DNA from 4 places in the Paenibacillus amylolyticus genome. Region 2 is predicted to be linked to each of the others. Evidence: riboswitches for the same ligand, from Rfam matches in the RefSeq annotation. Region 2 holds a riboswitch; each other region holds the start of a gene.
The links. Region 2 has a riboswitch for thiamine pyrophosphate ahead of thiC (phosphomethylpyrimidine synthase ThiC). Riboswitches for the same ligand answer to the same signal wherever they lie in the genome.

Region 1: another riboswitch for thiamine pyrophosphate. It lies ahead of V6668_RS17690 (thiamine phosphate synthase); the one in region 2 lies ahead of thiC (phosphomethylpyrimidine synthase ThiC).
Region 3: another riboswitch for thiamine pyrophosphate. It lies ahead of tenA (thiaminase II); the one in region 2 lies ahead of thiC (phosphomethylpyrimidine synthase ThiC).
Region 4: another riboswitch for thiamine pyrophosphate. It lies ahead of V6668_RS04635 (ABC transporter ATP-binding protein); the one in region 2 lies ahead of thiC (phosphomethylpyrimidine synthase ThiC).

Annotation. Positions count from the first base shown of each region.
Region 1 covers NZ_CP145892.1:3,985,917-3,989,668, forward strand. The annotation lists gene thiO (glycine oxidase ThiO) at 1-1,135, opposite strand, end outside; gene V6668_RS17690 (thiamine phosphate synthase) at 1,153-1,815, opposite strand; TPP riboswitch at 2,042-2,151, opposite strand; gene V6668_RS17695 (ABC-F family ATP-binding cassette domain-containing protein) at 2,227-3,752, opposite strand, start outside.
Region 2 covers NZ_CP145892.1:754,057-757,808, forward strand. The annotation lists gene V6668_RS03515 (alpha/beta hydrolase) at 1-585, opposite strand, end outside; gene V6668_RS03520 (IclR family transcriptional regulator) at 945-1,688, shown strand; TPP riboswitch at 1,838-1,951, shown strand; gene thiC (phosphomethylpyrimidine synthase ThiC) at 2,340-3,752, shown strand, end outside.
Region 3 covers NZ_CP145892.1:3,642,080-3,645,831, reverse strand. The annotation lists gene V6668_RS16185 (CD3324 family protein) at 5-271, opposite strand; gene tenA (thiaminase II) at 593-1,255, opposite strand; TPP riboswitch at 1,369-1,466, opposite strand; gene V6668_RS16175 (endo-1,4-beta-xylanase) at 1,673-3,752, opposite strand, start outside.
Region 4 covers NZ_CP145892.1:1,017,670-1,021,421, reverse strand. The annotation lists gene V6668_RS04645 (pectate lyase) at 147-815, opposite strand; gene V6668_RS04640 (radical SAM/SPASM domain-containing protein) at 1,163-2,038, opposite strand; TPP riboswitch at 2,256-2,358, shown strand; gene V6668_RS04635 (ABC transporter ATP-binding protein) at 2,516-3,280, shown strand; gene V6668_RS04630 (ABC transporter permease) at 3,270-3,752, shown strand, end outside.

The sequences.
Region 1 (3,752 bases), 3.2 Mb from region 2:
TCAGCGCCTCAATTCCGAGTTCTTCTGAGCTTTTGCCAGCGAGCAACTCAACGATAAGCTTGCCTGTTATCGCACTAAGCAAGATACCGTTGCGGTAATGTCCAAAGGCGGCGAACAACCCGGGTATACTCTTGCAAGCACCTATATAAGGCAGTCCATCGGGAGTTGCCGGTCTTACGCCTGCCCACGCTCGTATAAATTGTGCTTCCTTCATCCCAGGCACCCAGTGGGTAGCCGCTGTTAGCAGCTTCTGAACACCCTGTACAGAAACGTTCAAATCCGTTCTGCCTGGCAGACTGGTTGCCCCAAGCCAAACCTCTCCATTGGCTTTGGGAACAATGTAGATATCCTCTGCATACACCGTTCTATCAGGTCTGTACCCTGCATGTTCATCTGAGAACTGAACGGCGGCTATTTCACCTTTTACCGACCACACAGGCAAGCTCAGATTCACATGTCTCATCAACTCTTCACTCTGTAATCCAGCCGCTATAATGACATGTTTGCATTTCATCTCACCGATCGATGTGGTGATTCCCTGCACGCCGTGTTCGTTTGCTTGCACACGTATATCCTGTATGTCCTCCATAACCCGTGCTCCCAATGCTTGAGCGGATTCAGCATATGCCTTCGTTAGATGGACTGGAAGAATCTCACTCTCGTAAGGTCTGTAATAGGCTCCATACGTATCTCTGTTAAGCCATGATGCCTCCTGTTGCACAACGGAACGATCCCACCACACCTCATCAGCAGAATCAGACAACGCAAACTTCCGATTGTCCTTGTAACTACTTAATTCACTGTATGAACGAAAAGGAGTTAGGAATCCCTGACGTTGCAGACCAACCTCTACCTTGCTGAGTGTAGCCATTAGCACCTGTTGCTCGATAAGTAACTGTCTACTCTGCCTGGCGAGCTTAGCCATCAAAGGATGAGCAAAATCCTCACTATCTGCCGCCAGCATTCCAGCCGCCGCACAAGAAGTGCCTCCCGCAATCACCGAACGCTCCAGCAACAGCACATCCTGTCCACGGGAAGCAAGCTCATACGCAATGGCACAACCAACAACGCCTCCTCCTACAATAATCGTTTCTGCATGAATTTTATCCGGTTTATCAGTAACGATCTCTTTCATCCTCTCATCTCCTTGATTCAGCGCCTCAGACTTTCTGTAGCCACGATAGACTGCCTTAATAATGCAGCCGCCCGATCCGGGGAATCACTCGCCCATACATTCGAGATCACAGCGACTCCCTGTGCGCCTGCAGAGCGAATAGCGTGAATGTTTCCCGGTTCGATGCCCCCAATCGCCATGACAGGAATGGAGACACCAGAGCACACTTCAGCCAGAGCATATAATCCTCTTGGTTCAAGATCAGGCTTACTGTTGGTTGAGTAGACATGCCCGAAGAAAAGGTAATCGGCTCCCCGTTCTTCAGCGATTTTTGCCTCATCGATTGAATGAACAGATACACCCAGACGAATTCGCTGGATATTGCTTATAACAGCAGGGTTGTAGTTACGTATAGCCTCTTGCCCCCAATGTACACCGCCATAGATGTCATTCTGTGATGGCAGTTCTGAACCATTGATAACGATGCGACAAGACGGAACGCCAACACCACGCAGACTTTCAGCCCAACCGATCTTTTGTTGCCACGAGAGTTGTTTCTCTCGTATATGGATGTAGTCCACCCATGGCCAAACGTCCTTTGCAACTTTTACAAAAGATGCTTGATTCCCTACACCCGTAGATACAACATGCAGTTCAAATGATCCGTGTACACGTTCATGAGAAATTACCGTACTTTTCATCTCCTTCCATGCGTGAATGCTATGAAAACACAAAAAAGCCACTCCCGTAGGGGAGTGGCTGCGTATTAATTATAGGACCAGATGACTGACTGATACATACAGTTCATTTCGTGCAATAAAGCTATAGACCTTATAGCCATAACGTTATACACGCAACTGCATGTTTCAATTTACTAAGCAAGACGGTTGAATTCTTTCGAATTGCCGTTTGCTCACGTCATTCACTGAAACGCGCTCGCCACTTCCCTACGCTGGTATGATCCAGATCAGGTGCAAAGGGTCCGGAATCGCATTCTTCCATCTCAGCCACATCGTGCGGCCCCCCTAGTGTTCATATGAAGTTGTAGCCTATGTTACCATAGAAGGATTTTTTTGTCACCGTTCATTTCTATTAAGCGTTGCTTGAATTGTCTAGTTTTTCTCAGACCATTCTTCAACATTCCATGTTTTGGTAACCCAACCCTCGTAGAAATCAGGTTCATGAGATACCAGCAACACCGTTCCCTTGAATTCTTGCAAGGCACGCTGTAACTCAGCTTTAGCTGTGACATCCAAATGGTTCGTCGGCTCATCGAACAGAATCCAGTTGCTTTCACGCATCAAGAGTTTGCATAGACGAACCTTGGCTTGCTCTCCACCACTCAGCATGTTAAGCGGACGGGTAATGTGCTCATTTTTCAACCCGCAGCGAGCGAGATGACCCCGGACTTCATTTTGGGTCAAATGTGAAAACTCATTCCACACATCCTCAATAGGCGTGATATTCCCAGCACGAACTTCCTGCTCAAAATAGGCCGTTTCGAGATAATCTCCCAAGAAAGTCTTTCCACTGAGTGGAGATATTTTTCCCAGGATGGTTTTCAGCAGAGTTGATTTACCCACACCATTACAACCTACGATGGCAATTTTTTCACCACGTTCAATTGTCATTGTCATTTTAGGCAGCAAAGGATACGTATATCCAATTTCAAAATCAATGCCCTCAAAGACCGTTTTGCTGCTCGCGCGGGCATCCTTGAATTTGAACGTTGGTTTGGCCGCTTCATCTGGACGATCAATACGTTCAATTCTGTCCAGTTGCTTCTCCCGGCTCTTCGCTCGACCAGAAGTTGAAGCACGTGCCTTGTTACGCTGAATGAAATCTTCCTGTTTCTTGATGTACTCTTGCTGTTTCTCGTACGCATCAATATGCTGGGCTTTATTCATATCAGCCATCTCAAGGAACTTGTTATAGTTCGCTGCATATCGCGTTAATTTGGCAAATTCCAAATGATAAATGACATTTACGACTTCATTCATGAATTCCGTGTCATGGGAGATTAACAGAAACGCGTGCGGGTAGTCCTTCAGGTAACGTGACAACCATTCAATGTGTTCTACATCCAGATAGTTGGTCGGCTCATCCAGCAAAAGAGCTGTAGGTTTCTCGAGCAGAAGCTTGGCAAGAAGCACCTTGGTACGTTGCCCACCACTTAGAGCTGCGACATCCCGATCAAGACCAATTGCGGACAAACCAAGACCATTGGCCATCTCTTCCACTTTTACGTCAATCAGATAAAAATCGCCCTGTTCCAGTTGTTCCTGAATATCGCCCATTTCTTCCAGCAACTGCTCCAGCTTATCTGGATCTGCATCTGCCATCTGGTCCGTAATATTCATCATTTCTTTTTCTAATTCAAGCAACGGAAGGAATGCATCCTTAAGCACGTCACGAATAGTTTTGCCTGGGGTAAGCTTCGTGTGCTGATCCAGATATCCATAACGTACCTTAGGTGTCCATTCTACTTTTCCACTATCTTTAAGCAATTTACCGGTAAGGATGTTCATTAATGTGGATTTACCCACACCATTGGCACCAACAAGTCCTACACGCTCTCCGGCAAGTAAACGAAACGATACATTTTTAAATAACGTGCGATCTCCAAAATTGTGACTTA
Region 2 (3,752 bases):
GGTTTGTAACGCTGTACCGGCACCCATCGAGAAGCCCCAGACAACCAGTTCCTGCGCACCACGTTGCTTGGCGAACTGGATCGCACCGAGCAGTTGCTGTGACTCAGCTTTGCCACCTGTGGCTACAGCTTTGTTCACCTGTGAGGCGAAGCCATAATCGAACATGACCACGTTAAACCCAAGTTGATGGGCATAATGTGCCAGGTCATACATGGGTACCCATGTTTCTTCACGATTAGCACCATAGCCGTGACTGAAAATAATCGTTTTGCTTGCAGCATTGTCAGCAGGTATATACCATCCCTGCATCGTGCGGCTGCCATCCGCTGCCGGGAACGTGATGTCTTCATACTTCATGTTCTTGGCTTGCATCGGATTGGAGAAGACAGGCGCTACCGTTGGATTGGATAATACCCATGCGATATAACCATGCAGTGCAATAAAACAAAACAGTAGAAAAAATACAACGGAGAGCAGCAACGCTACGATAATATGTTTGAACCGAATCAGCCTCGGTGATAGGGAAGAGGGCAGATCGGACACTTTTGTTTGCAGCGGGGCTTCGCTCTGGGATGATTGATACATGAATGCCCCTCCTTTGAAGTTCAGTTGAAGATAACAACGACATGTAAAGAGAATTGCGTCGATTTCAGAGCCTGCTTCAGAGCGATATCTTAATGTAATATATCATTATCGTATGTTCCAATATAGTCAAAGTCAATTGATTGAGGGCATTTGTTACGCAATTGTTATATAGTTCTTAAGATATATGGGTAACATTACCTTAGTGTGTAAATTACAGGGGATTAAGTCTTATAAAAAGGAAAAATTTTCAGGTTGGCCTATTTTGATTTTGGCTCTTTTTGGTTTACAGATGAGACCGTTTCTCATATAATTTATGTAACCAAGTTTCATGTGATGAAACATGAGGAGGGCATTATGCCATGGAAGATCGCAAGTTAACCGTCCGGGCTGTGGAACGGGCGCTGGATATATTATTATGTTTTACCACACGCAGTGATCTGGGACTCACCGAAATTGCCAGCCAGATCGGCCTGCACAAAAGTACAGTCCACCGTTTGATGGCTACGCTGGAGGATCGAGGGTTCGTGATCCGCGATGCAGCAACAGAGAAGTACCGACTTGGCATCCGAATCTGGGAGCTGTCAGCTCATATGTCCCGCAGTGATGATCCCGCTATTCTGCTGTTGCCTGCGATGGAGCGACTGAGAGATCGATTGGGGGAGACCGTGAGTCTGTACCTGCGTGATGGGAGTGAACGGATTCGTATTCAGGCGGTGCAAAGTGATCAGGCGATCCGCCGAGTTGCTCCCGTTGGTGTTAGACTCCCGCTATCTGTGGGGGCTTCCAGCAAAGTCCTGATGGCGTTTGCCACGGACGAGGATCGTGAAGAACTGATGAACGGGCCGGAATGGCCGGTGTTTATTGATCCCGCGGTGTATTTAGCGCAGATGGGAGATATCCGGGATAACGGATATGCCACAAGTTACGAGGAACGTGAGCCGGGAGCTGCCGCGGTATCTGTACCGATTATGGATCGCAGAGGCAATATTGCAGCTGCCCTCTCGGTCTCAGGACCTGTCAGCCGACTTTCGCAGGAGACATTGCATGAATACGCACCTGTGTTGAAGGATGCTGCTACGCAAATGGGGCTCATGTTATCCTGATGTTGATGTAAGTTTTTTCTCCAATAGAGTTTGATCATTTGGAATATAAAGGTTGTTTTTATGTTCCGGTTGCGCTACTCTGTAATGGACGGCCCAGCGGGGCCAGCTTCATTGAATATGAACGGCGGCTTATGTAAGCTGCAACTAATTAACGTTACTGGGGGAGTCCGAATTGTCCGGACTGAGACGGAATCGCATGAGATTCCGGACCCTTTGCACCTGATCTGGATCATACCAGCGTAGGGAAGTAATCGGCGATATGACCACAAACCACCACATGATGTGACCCTTGTAGGGCTCTGTTAAGGAGCTGCGTAAAGGTGCATTATTGGTGATGGACATAAAAGTCGGTTCCTTCGGGGGCCGGCTTTTTTATATACAGGGAACGGGCGATATAGTGCGGACTCTATGGGCTTCTTTTTCACTAACCTGCAAAAGTGGGCTTGGATGATGAGAGAGAAGTCACCATAGATCCATGATCTGTGGCAGCCTCCGTCTGTTGTTAACTGTACATGAAAAGTGTCTCCCCTGGTCTGGTGTAGGATCGCTCTTTCTTCTCTGCATTGCGCATGATTTGGGACAGGTACGTAAGCGAGCTAATGATCAAACCAACCAAACAAGCGACGAACACTGAGGAGGAGACAAGCGAACATGAGTACAGGAAATCAAACGGGACAACAAGCGACGGAGCAGGGACATAACGATCAGCAGGTGGAAAAAGAAACAGGAGCGGCCGGACGGGTCCAGCCCTTTCCGGGCAGCCGCAAAGTCTACATTCAGGGCTCACGGCCGGACATTGCTGTACCGGAGCGTGAGATAGCCCTTCATGACACGAATACTCCCCAAGGGGTGGAGCATAACGAACCGCTGCGTGTCTACGATACGAGCGGCCCGATGACCGATCCCGAATTTCATGCGGATATCCGCGCAGGTCTGCCATCCCTGCGCACACGTTGGATCACAGAGCGCGGCGATGTTGAAGCTTATCAGGGCCGTACAGTTAAACCGGAGGATAACGGACTGAAACCCGGAGGGAAGAGAGCCGGCGCTGAAGAGTACCCCGGATTACGTGGCAAACCGCTGCGGGCACAGCCAGAACGCTGCGTGACTCAGATGCACTACGCGAGACAGGGAGTCATTACGGCTGAGATGGAATTCGCCGCCATTCGTGAAGGCGTGGAGCCGGAATTTGTGAGACAGGAGCTGGCGAGTGGACGGGCCATTCTGCCATCCAACATCAATCACCCGGAGAGTGAGCCGATGTTGATCGGTCGTCATTTTCACGTGAAGATCAATGCCAACATAGGTAACTCTGCTGTATCTTCTTCCATTGAGGAAGAGGTGGAGAAGATGACCTGGGCGGTACGATGGGGATCGGATACGGTGATGGATCTGTCCACAGGCAAAAACATTCATACCACCCGGGAATGGATTATCCGCAATTCACCTGTGCCGATTGGTACGGTGCCGCTGTATCAGGCGCTGGAGAAGGTGAATGGCGAAGCGGAAGCGCTGACCTGGGAGTTGTACCGTGACACACTCATTGAGCAGGCAGAGCAGGGCGTGGACTACTTTACGATTCATGCAGGTGTACTGCTGCGTTATATCCCCATGACCGCCAAGCGAATGACAGGTATTGTGTCTAGGGGTGGTTCCATTATGGCAGCATGGTGCCTTGCGCATCATCAGGAGAATTTTTTGTACACCCATTTTGAAGAAATCTGCGAGATTATGAAAAGGTATGATGTGGCGTTCTCACTGGGAGATGGACTTCGTCCAGGCAGTATCTACGATGCGAATGACGAAGCTCAGATGGCGGAACTGGCCACGCTTGGGGAACTGACGCAGATCGCATGGAAGCATGATGTGCAGGTGATGATCGAAGGCCCGGGTCATGTGCCGATGCATAAGATCAAGGAGAATGTGGACTTGCAGATGGAGATCTGTAAAGAAGCACCGTTCTACACACTTGGGCCGCTAACGACCGACATTGCGCCAGGATATGATCACATCACATCCGCCATTGGGGCAGCCATGATTGGCTGGTTCGGCACGTCCATGCTC
Region 3 (3,752 bases), 2.9 Mb from region 2:
TTGATTAGTTTTTTGTATAGACTATTTTCTTTATGCTTTCGCAGGACAAGAAATACCGATCCGCTAACTCCTCTATCCTGACTCCATTGCGGAATAAGGATTTAATCTCAGCGTTTCGAGCAGAGACCCTGCTCTTGCTCTCTGTTTTCTCGCCCCATTTCAGGTGCGCCTCTTTGGGTTTTGGGATATAAACCAATTCCCCTTGAACGTATTCCTGAATGATACGTAACAATTCTTCTGGAAAAATAGACTCGGCTTTTGAATATTTCATGGGCCTCACTCCTTATTTAATAGATCAATAAGGTGCAAAGCCAGTTAGTGGAATATTACGATTCGTCGTTGGCAATGTGATTATTCCCAGGCTCTATGCAAAGCATTGCCATATCCTTCACTGGCTTTGCATAGAGCCGTACCATGTAAGAATCCTACTCCGATTGTTTTCAATAGCCTCACCTCCAGAAAATAGATAGTTGCTATTTGCTTATTATATCAGGGCTTGTTGTTCAAATGTTTAATCATGTATTTTTGGGCTAACATGTTCTGATTATTCTGTACTCACCTTGATTAGCTGCTCTCTACTTTACCAGTGAACTCAAGACTCCAGCCTCCATGACATCTCCCAAAAATCAAGTTCAAAGCGACTGCACATCACGAAAATATCCTCCATCCGTTGGTACGTTCCCTCGCTACAGCCTTCTAATAGCTTATCCGTTAACGTCACTAGGGATTGATTGTTGCTGTTGTATTCAGAGGAAGCATATCCTGTGATCCACTCTCCGTAAAAAGGATGATCAGCTGCACCTGGCTTTTGGGCAAGGACTTGACCAATCTCTGCATAGCTCCATGAGCAGGCCAGAATGGATACAAGTACTTCTGCTATGCCTCCCGCATGGGAAACAGAGAGCATATAGTTAGTATAGGCTGCATTTTTCAGGGCAGGTTTTACCTGGAAAACATGATCCTCTGTAATTCCTAATCGCTCCATATAAGAACGATGAATTTTCATTTCACCATTCAGGATGTTATCTACGTTTTCACTAAAAAACTGCATCAATTTGGGGTCGTGCGACTTGACAATACCTAGTGCAAATACGCGGGCATAATCGAACAGGTACAAGTAGTCTTGCAGCAAATAATAACGAAATTGTTCAACCGTTAAGGAACCATCTCCGATTCCTTTAACAAAGGGATGCTCAAGACATTCCTTCCACACAGGCTGTGCTGCCTGATATAGTCTCTCTGAAATAGTCAACATGTGTTCCTCCAATTCATAATGTACGTATTTAAAAACAAAAAAACGAAACATCCATAGGATGTTTCGCAGACAAATACACTAAAACAAGGGGGTTCGCATGAGCTACCCAAGTAAAGCGTTTCATCGTTGCATCCCTACGTTGGCATTATCCAAATCAGGTAAGGTCGGTTTAACACCCTCTCAGCCGGTTAAGGCTCCCTCGCAAACGGTTGTATGTAGTTGATTACTTTCCTATTCCCATAAAAGATAAAATAACATCCATTTAGTATATCAAGGGCTGTTAAATATAGTCAAGGAAGATTGTATCGCCCCTCATCACCTTTGGTGACGTATGTAAACGATGAAAACCATCACAACAATGGTTGAGTTTCAGCCACTGTTATGATGGTTTCTATTCTTGCAACTACTGCCGATGGTTTAATGCCCGAGTTTGTTCTTTCCGACAAAAGTGAGTATTCCGTACTGGGAAGTATTTCTCCAGCTCTCATTGGTCGTATCATTCCACTTGGCTACGCTCTGCTTACCTCCGCCCTGGTTGTCGTTAATTTGGAGCTCGAAACCGAGAACATTTCCTGCTTTGGGCGTCAATGATTGTAAATGAATTCTGGCTTCTACGAGATATCCTTTATTTGTTTTCTTCACAGCACTTACAAGGCGTCCAGGTGAGGCACCCCCTGCAAAGGTTCCCACATTGTCTGCACTGATTCTGAACTGGGCATCATCATATTGAAAATACGGTGTGCGCTGGTGATTCTCGTCCAGGAAAATCTCAACCGAATCCTGATCCCATGGGTTGATACTATCTGTAATGATGTTTGGATCAGTGACGTCGATCAGCAGGTATAGATACTCACCTGACCACATTGCGCGAGCCACTGCCTCTGCACCTTCGCTCTGGTTCAACCGTTTTACTTCAAATGGTGCAGCCTTATTCCATGATGTGTCTTTCTTCCCATCAATCTGAACAATCCCTTGCACAGCTTGTGCAGATTTGGGCATAGGGGCGAGTTGAATCACGCCGTATTTGCTTGTATCCTGTTCCTGAGATTGTGTTCGATCATTCCAGTACAGTGGATTATAAGGTTGTGTCCCACTTGAACCGCCATCAGTCACACGGATATCCAATCCGGCTTCATATTCTGATCCGACTTGGATACCACCCCACGGAATGGACAATTCAACCTGATATCCGGCTTTGGTCTCGCGTACACGATATGAACGCTGCTCCACACCCTCAGCTTTGCCCGACCGCTTAATGATTACATGTCGGTCATCTGCTTCATATGAAGTGGTCTTGCCATTATTGAGATCAACAAAGATATCTACTCTGTCATTCACATCTGCCTTCGCATCCTGAACATCCACGAGGATATACAGGTTACTATGATCCCATAAGGTGCGGAAACTGGCTGATCCCGTAGAGTCACCCTTCAGTGGAGTAGACACCGCTTTGTTCCAGAGCGGATCTTGTGTCTGTTTTTTGATATCCGGTTTACCCGAAAGTGAGACGGCTCTCTGCGTCAACACAGGCAAACTGGATTCATCCACGAGTCCCCAGTATGCCTTTTTGGCCTTCAGGGCTGAATCAAACAGCATAGCCTGGTTGTTGTAAGACTTCTCATCTTGGAGTCCCCATAAGGTAACTGAAGAAATGTGGTCTTTGTGTTTTTTGTACAAATCCAACAGTTCCTTATATCGATACGCCTGCTTTACTGCAACTTCATCGGACATCTCTTCACCAAATGGAATTCCGCTATCCACATCCAGTTCCGTGATCTGAATATCCAATCCAAGTTCGGCGAACATGTTGATCGTTTTTTCAATTTCCTTGATGGACGGGGATTCCAGGTTATAGTGGGATTGCAAACCCACACCATCGATGAGCCCTTTCTCTTTCAGTCGTTTGACCAACTGATACATATGCTCTCTTTTCTCAGGGATTTCCGTGAAGTATTCGTTGTAATATAATTTGGCATTCGGATCGGCTGCACGAGCGAATTCATAGGTTTTCTCAATGTAATCCGGACCGATTAGTTCATAAAAGGGACTTTTACGTAAACCGTTGGCATCACCATTGCTATCCGCAATCGCCTCGTTTACCACATCCCAGGCATAGATCTTACCTTTGTATCGGGTCATGACGGTTTCAACGTAATCCTGAATCCGGGCAAGTAGTAATTCTCGACTCGCAGGGTTACCCTGAGGATCCTTGAACATCCACTCTGCTGCATCAATATGCCACAACAACGCATGTGCGCGTACGCCCATACCATGCTCCTCGGCGAACTGAACATATTGATCGGCTGCCTCGAACTCATAAACATCTTCGGAAGGAGACATGTACTTCGGTTTCATCTCATAGGTTGCGGTCAAGCTGTTAAAGTGCTTTGTGAGCAGTTGTCCATATGCGCCTTCCAACTGCCAGCGATACACCGCTGCACCAATGGGGAAATCATCTTGATACAGGTCCTCCAGAGACCGAATATCTTCTTCAATC
Region 4 (3,752 bases), 260 kb from region 2:
GTATTTGTGGCAATGGTCTCTACAAAAATCAAAAGTTGGCATAGGAAAAGGCATCCCCCTGGATGCCTTTTGGACATACTTCACAATGTGAAATAGCTACCTTATCCGTACACGCCTTCAATCCGTATTCCAAGGTATCCCTGTTCTTAATATTGCGTGTTCCCAGACTGGCTCGTTTTCCCCGAAGCAAACCCCTTGAACAACGTTGGTACTTTGGAATAACGGGTATTCGTAATTTTCCCTTGTGATGTGCTGCTGTCTGTACGCATAATCGAATCTTTTACATTGGAAATGTTGGAGTTATCCAGCGTCATGTTAACTGCAAAGGAAGTTCCACCATTTTGGCGAACCAGTTTGCCAATATCATCTGCACGGAAATTTTTGATGTTAATTGTTCCAGCTGCATTCATCTGGAACACTTTATCATAAGCCTTATACGCTGCCCCACCGGTAATGTTAACCGTTCCGGCAGACTTCAATGTCAGTGCATCCTCGCCCACGTCCTGCCAGACCACATTCGATATATTACAGTTGCCATAACAGTGAACACCATCAGCAGCTGGTGATCCAATGTTTACGTTTTTGAGCGTGGCCCCTGCCTCCAGACGGAAGACTGGCTTCTGATTTTCTGCTTGAGATCCGTCGCCCAGTGTGGAAGGATTAGCTACAAATGTTTTGCCTTGACCATCATAGGTCGTGCCCTTTGGAACAACAATAGTTGAATTTACAACCGTAGGCGCAGCCGCAACCGGAACTGCACCAAATATAGAAGCAACCAAACCAGCGGACAGTAACAACGTCAACATTTTTTTCATAACTTTATTCCTCCCTTATTCTCTCGTTTTTTGGTAGTGTACAGTCTGGGCTTGTACTGGAAGTTCGCCAGAGGTGCACCTCTGTCCGAACCACAACCTAATCCTACCAAATAAGGAAGGTAACTAGAATAATCATTAGATCAGATATATCATGACATCGTACAATCCCTGTCATATCGGCATTTTTTGCATGCTAGGTCTCTCAAGCAATATGCTCATATCAACCTCTGGTATGCTCATTTGTAACGTTGGTACCCCTCACTTAATCCCCAATAACAAAGAAAGACCACTACATTTGTCTCCAAATGTGTGATCTTGAATGTCTTCTGGCTTGCTGTTATAAAATATCAGGCTCCGAATCTCTTACGATAACCGCACTTTCGACACAACTCTTCCACAGCTTCCCGCTTGGAGAAGCCATATACCAGATTGTTCGCTCGCTCACCCTCAATAATCTCCGAGAATGACTTCTCGTGCACATTACCCAGGTTAATCACACCCTCGCCATCGAGACAGCATGGAACCACCGTTCCATCTACAAGCACAGCTGCCTGACCGCGAAGTGCATGGCAAAAGCCTTTACCGTCATCTTCAGGTGCATCCAGACTTGGCCACTGGAACTCATGGTCCTGATTCAGGTATACATTCGGGGCAATTTTGACCCCGCTACCTGGAACTACTTTTTCCTCAATGCGGAAATCCAGATTGAACTCACGTTCCAATACTTCAAGGGTCTCCCGATTTCGATTCATCTGAGCATTTGTGAAGTTATCCTGTGTCAGATTCCACAACCGAAATGAGATGATGACATTGTGCTTAACGGCCTCGTGTACAAAGGACAAAATATGACGCAGGTATCCGTCACGGTCTGTTGAACCTTCATGCCCATCGAAACTGTGCAGGGAGAAATTCATCTGCCGCAGCGCTGGTTTGCCAAGCAATTTATGCTGAGTCTTGGGCAGCAGTGTACCATTCGTTGTAATGTTCACCTTGAGTCCCTTCTCATGTGCGGAATCGAGCAACAGATCTATTTTGGGATGCAACAAGGGTTCGCCTTTGACATGTAGATAAATATGATTGGTGTGTGGTTTAACTTGATCCAGTATATTGTTGAAGACTTCAGGGTCAATGAATCCTTTGGCACGCTGTGTCTGCGGACAGAAGCTGCATGCCAGATTGCAGATACTCGTGATCTCAATATATACTTTTTTGAACGTTTTCAACTCGGGTCCCCATTCTGCCTAGGAGGGAGAACAATCCCACCTGCATTTGTGATCCGGCCAATATGCGCCACCACTATTATATCGGGTTAGGGAGCCCAGGTAAATTGTTCAGTTGTTCGGGTCTGACTCCAAGTTCATCTCAAGAATTCCATCATGCTGCCTCTTTACAGTTCATGTTCAAGTGATATATGCTGAACACACAACTGCATATCTTGAACTTTTGCACTAGGGGAGCCTTGCGGCTGAGACGAATATGACTATTCGGACCCTTTGAACCTGATCTGGATCATACCAGCGGAGGGAAGTGGAGCGGCCTTTTAGTAAGCGGAATTTTTCATGTATGTGAAGATAAATTGCGGATTTAACTTACAGACCCACTCATTTCTCCGGAAATGGGTGGGTCTTTTTTGTTCCTTTTGCAGAGTATAGGATGCCGTTGTTATTGCAGTAGTCTGACATCAAGGGGGTGAGGATCAGATGGATAACCATGTAACCATTCACAACGTAAGCTTTGCTTTTCCCGAAAAAAAAGAGTCCCCTGTGCTCGTCAATGTGTCACTTCAGGTTCAACAAGGAGAATTTGTCTCGCTCATCGGCTCCAGCGGATCAGGTAAAAGCACACTCTTCAAGCTGCTCGCAGGCTTGCATGAGCCAACCGTTGGCACCATCGATATAGCTGATGTCCCGCAAGGACAACGGCTCGGACGAGTCGCCTATATGCCGCAGAAAGATCTGCTGTTATCCTGGCGTACCGTCATGGAGAACTGCATGCTACCTGCCGAGCTTGCACCAGGCCGACAGGACAAGGACAAACTACGAGCCGATATCATCGCAGGATTGGCAAGGTTCGGCTTGTCCGGTTATGAGCAGGCCTATCCAGATGAGTTATCCGGCGGCATGCGGCAGCGGGTGGCATTGCTGCGTACCTTGCTTACAGGCGGGCAGCTCATGTTGCTGGATGAACCCTTCGGTGCACTCGACGCCTTAACCAAACGAGAAATGCATCGCTGGTTGCTGGAGCTGTGGGAGGACTTTGGACAAACCGTGCTGTTCATTACCCATGACATCGAGGAAGCCCTGCTGTTAAGTGACCGTATCATTCTGTTAACTCCAGGGGGGCAAGGTCAGCAGTTGCGGGAGATGACGGTTCCTTTACCACGCCCAAGGCATTCGGACATGATCTACGAACCAGCTCTCGTGCAGATGAGGCAACAACTGGAGGAACAATTACATGCAAAATGATAGAGCTGAGGTTAGCGTTTGGACGTGGTGTTCAAAGTGGCTCTCGAAATGGTTTTCCCAATATGGTTTGTTTATTCTGCTCATGTTCTTTTTACTGGCGATCTGGGAAGTGATTGTGCGTATGGGATGGGTGCCCTCCTTCATCATTCCTGCACCCACGGCCATCGTAAGCTCACTGGTTGAGCATCGTCGTCTGCTGTTGACTATCCATCTACCTGCTACCTTTATGGAGGTTATTGTTGGTTTTGTCTTGTCCATAGTGACTGGAATTACTCTGGCAACAGGCATGCATATGAACCGATCGATTGAAAAGGCCCTATATCCCTTCATCGTGATCAGTCAAACCATCCCGCTGATCGCCTTGTCCCCCGTATTTATCTTGTGGTTTGGTTACACGTTGTGGAGCAAAGTCGCGGTGGTATTCTTAATCGCATTCTTCCCCATTGTAGTCAGTACCTACGATGGACTCCGC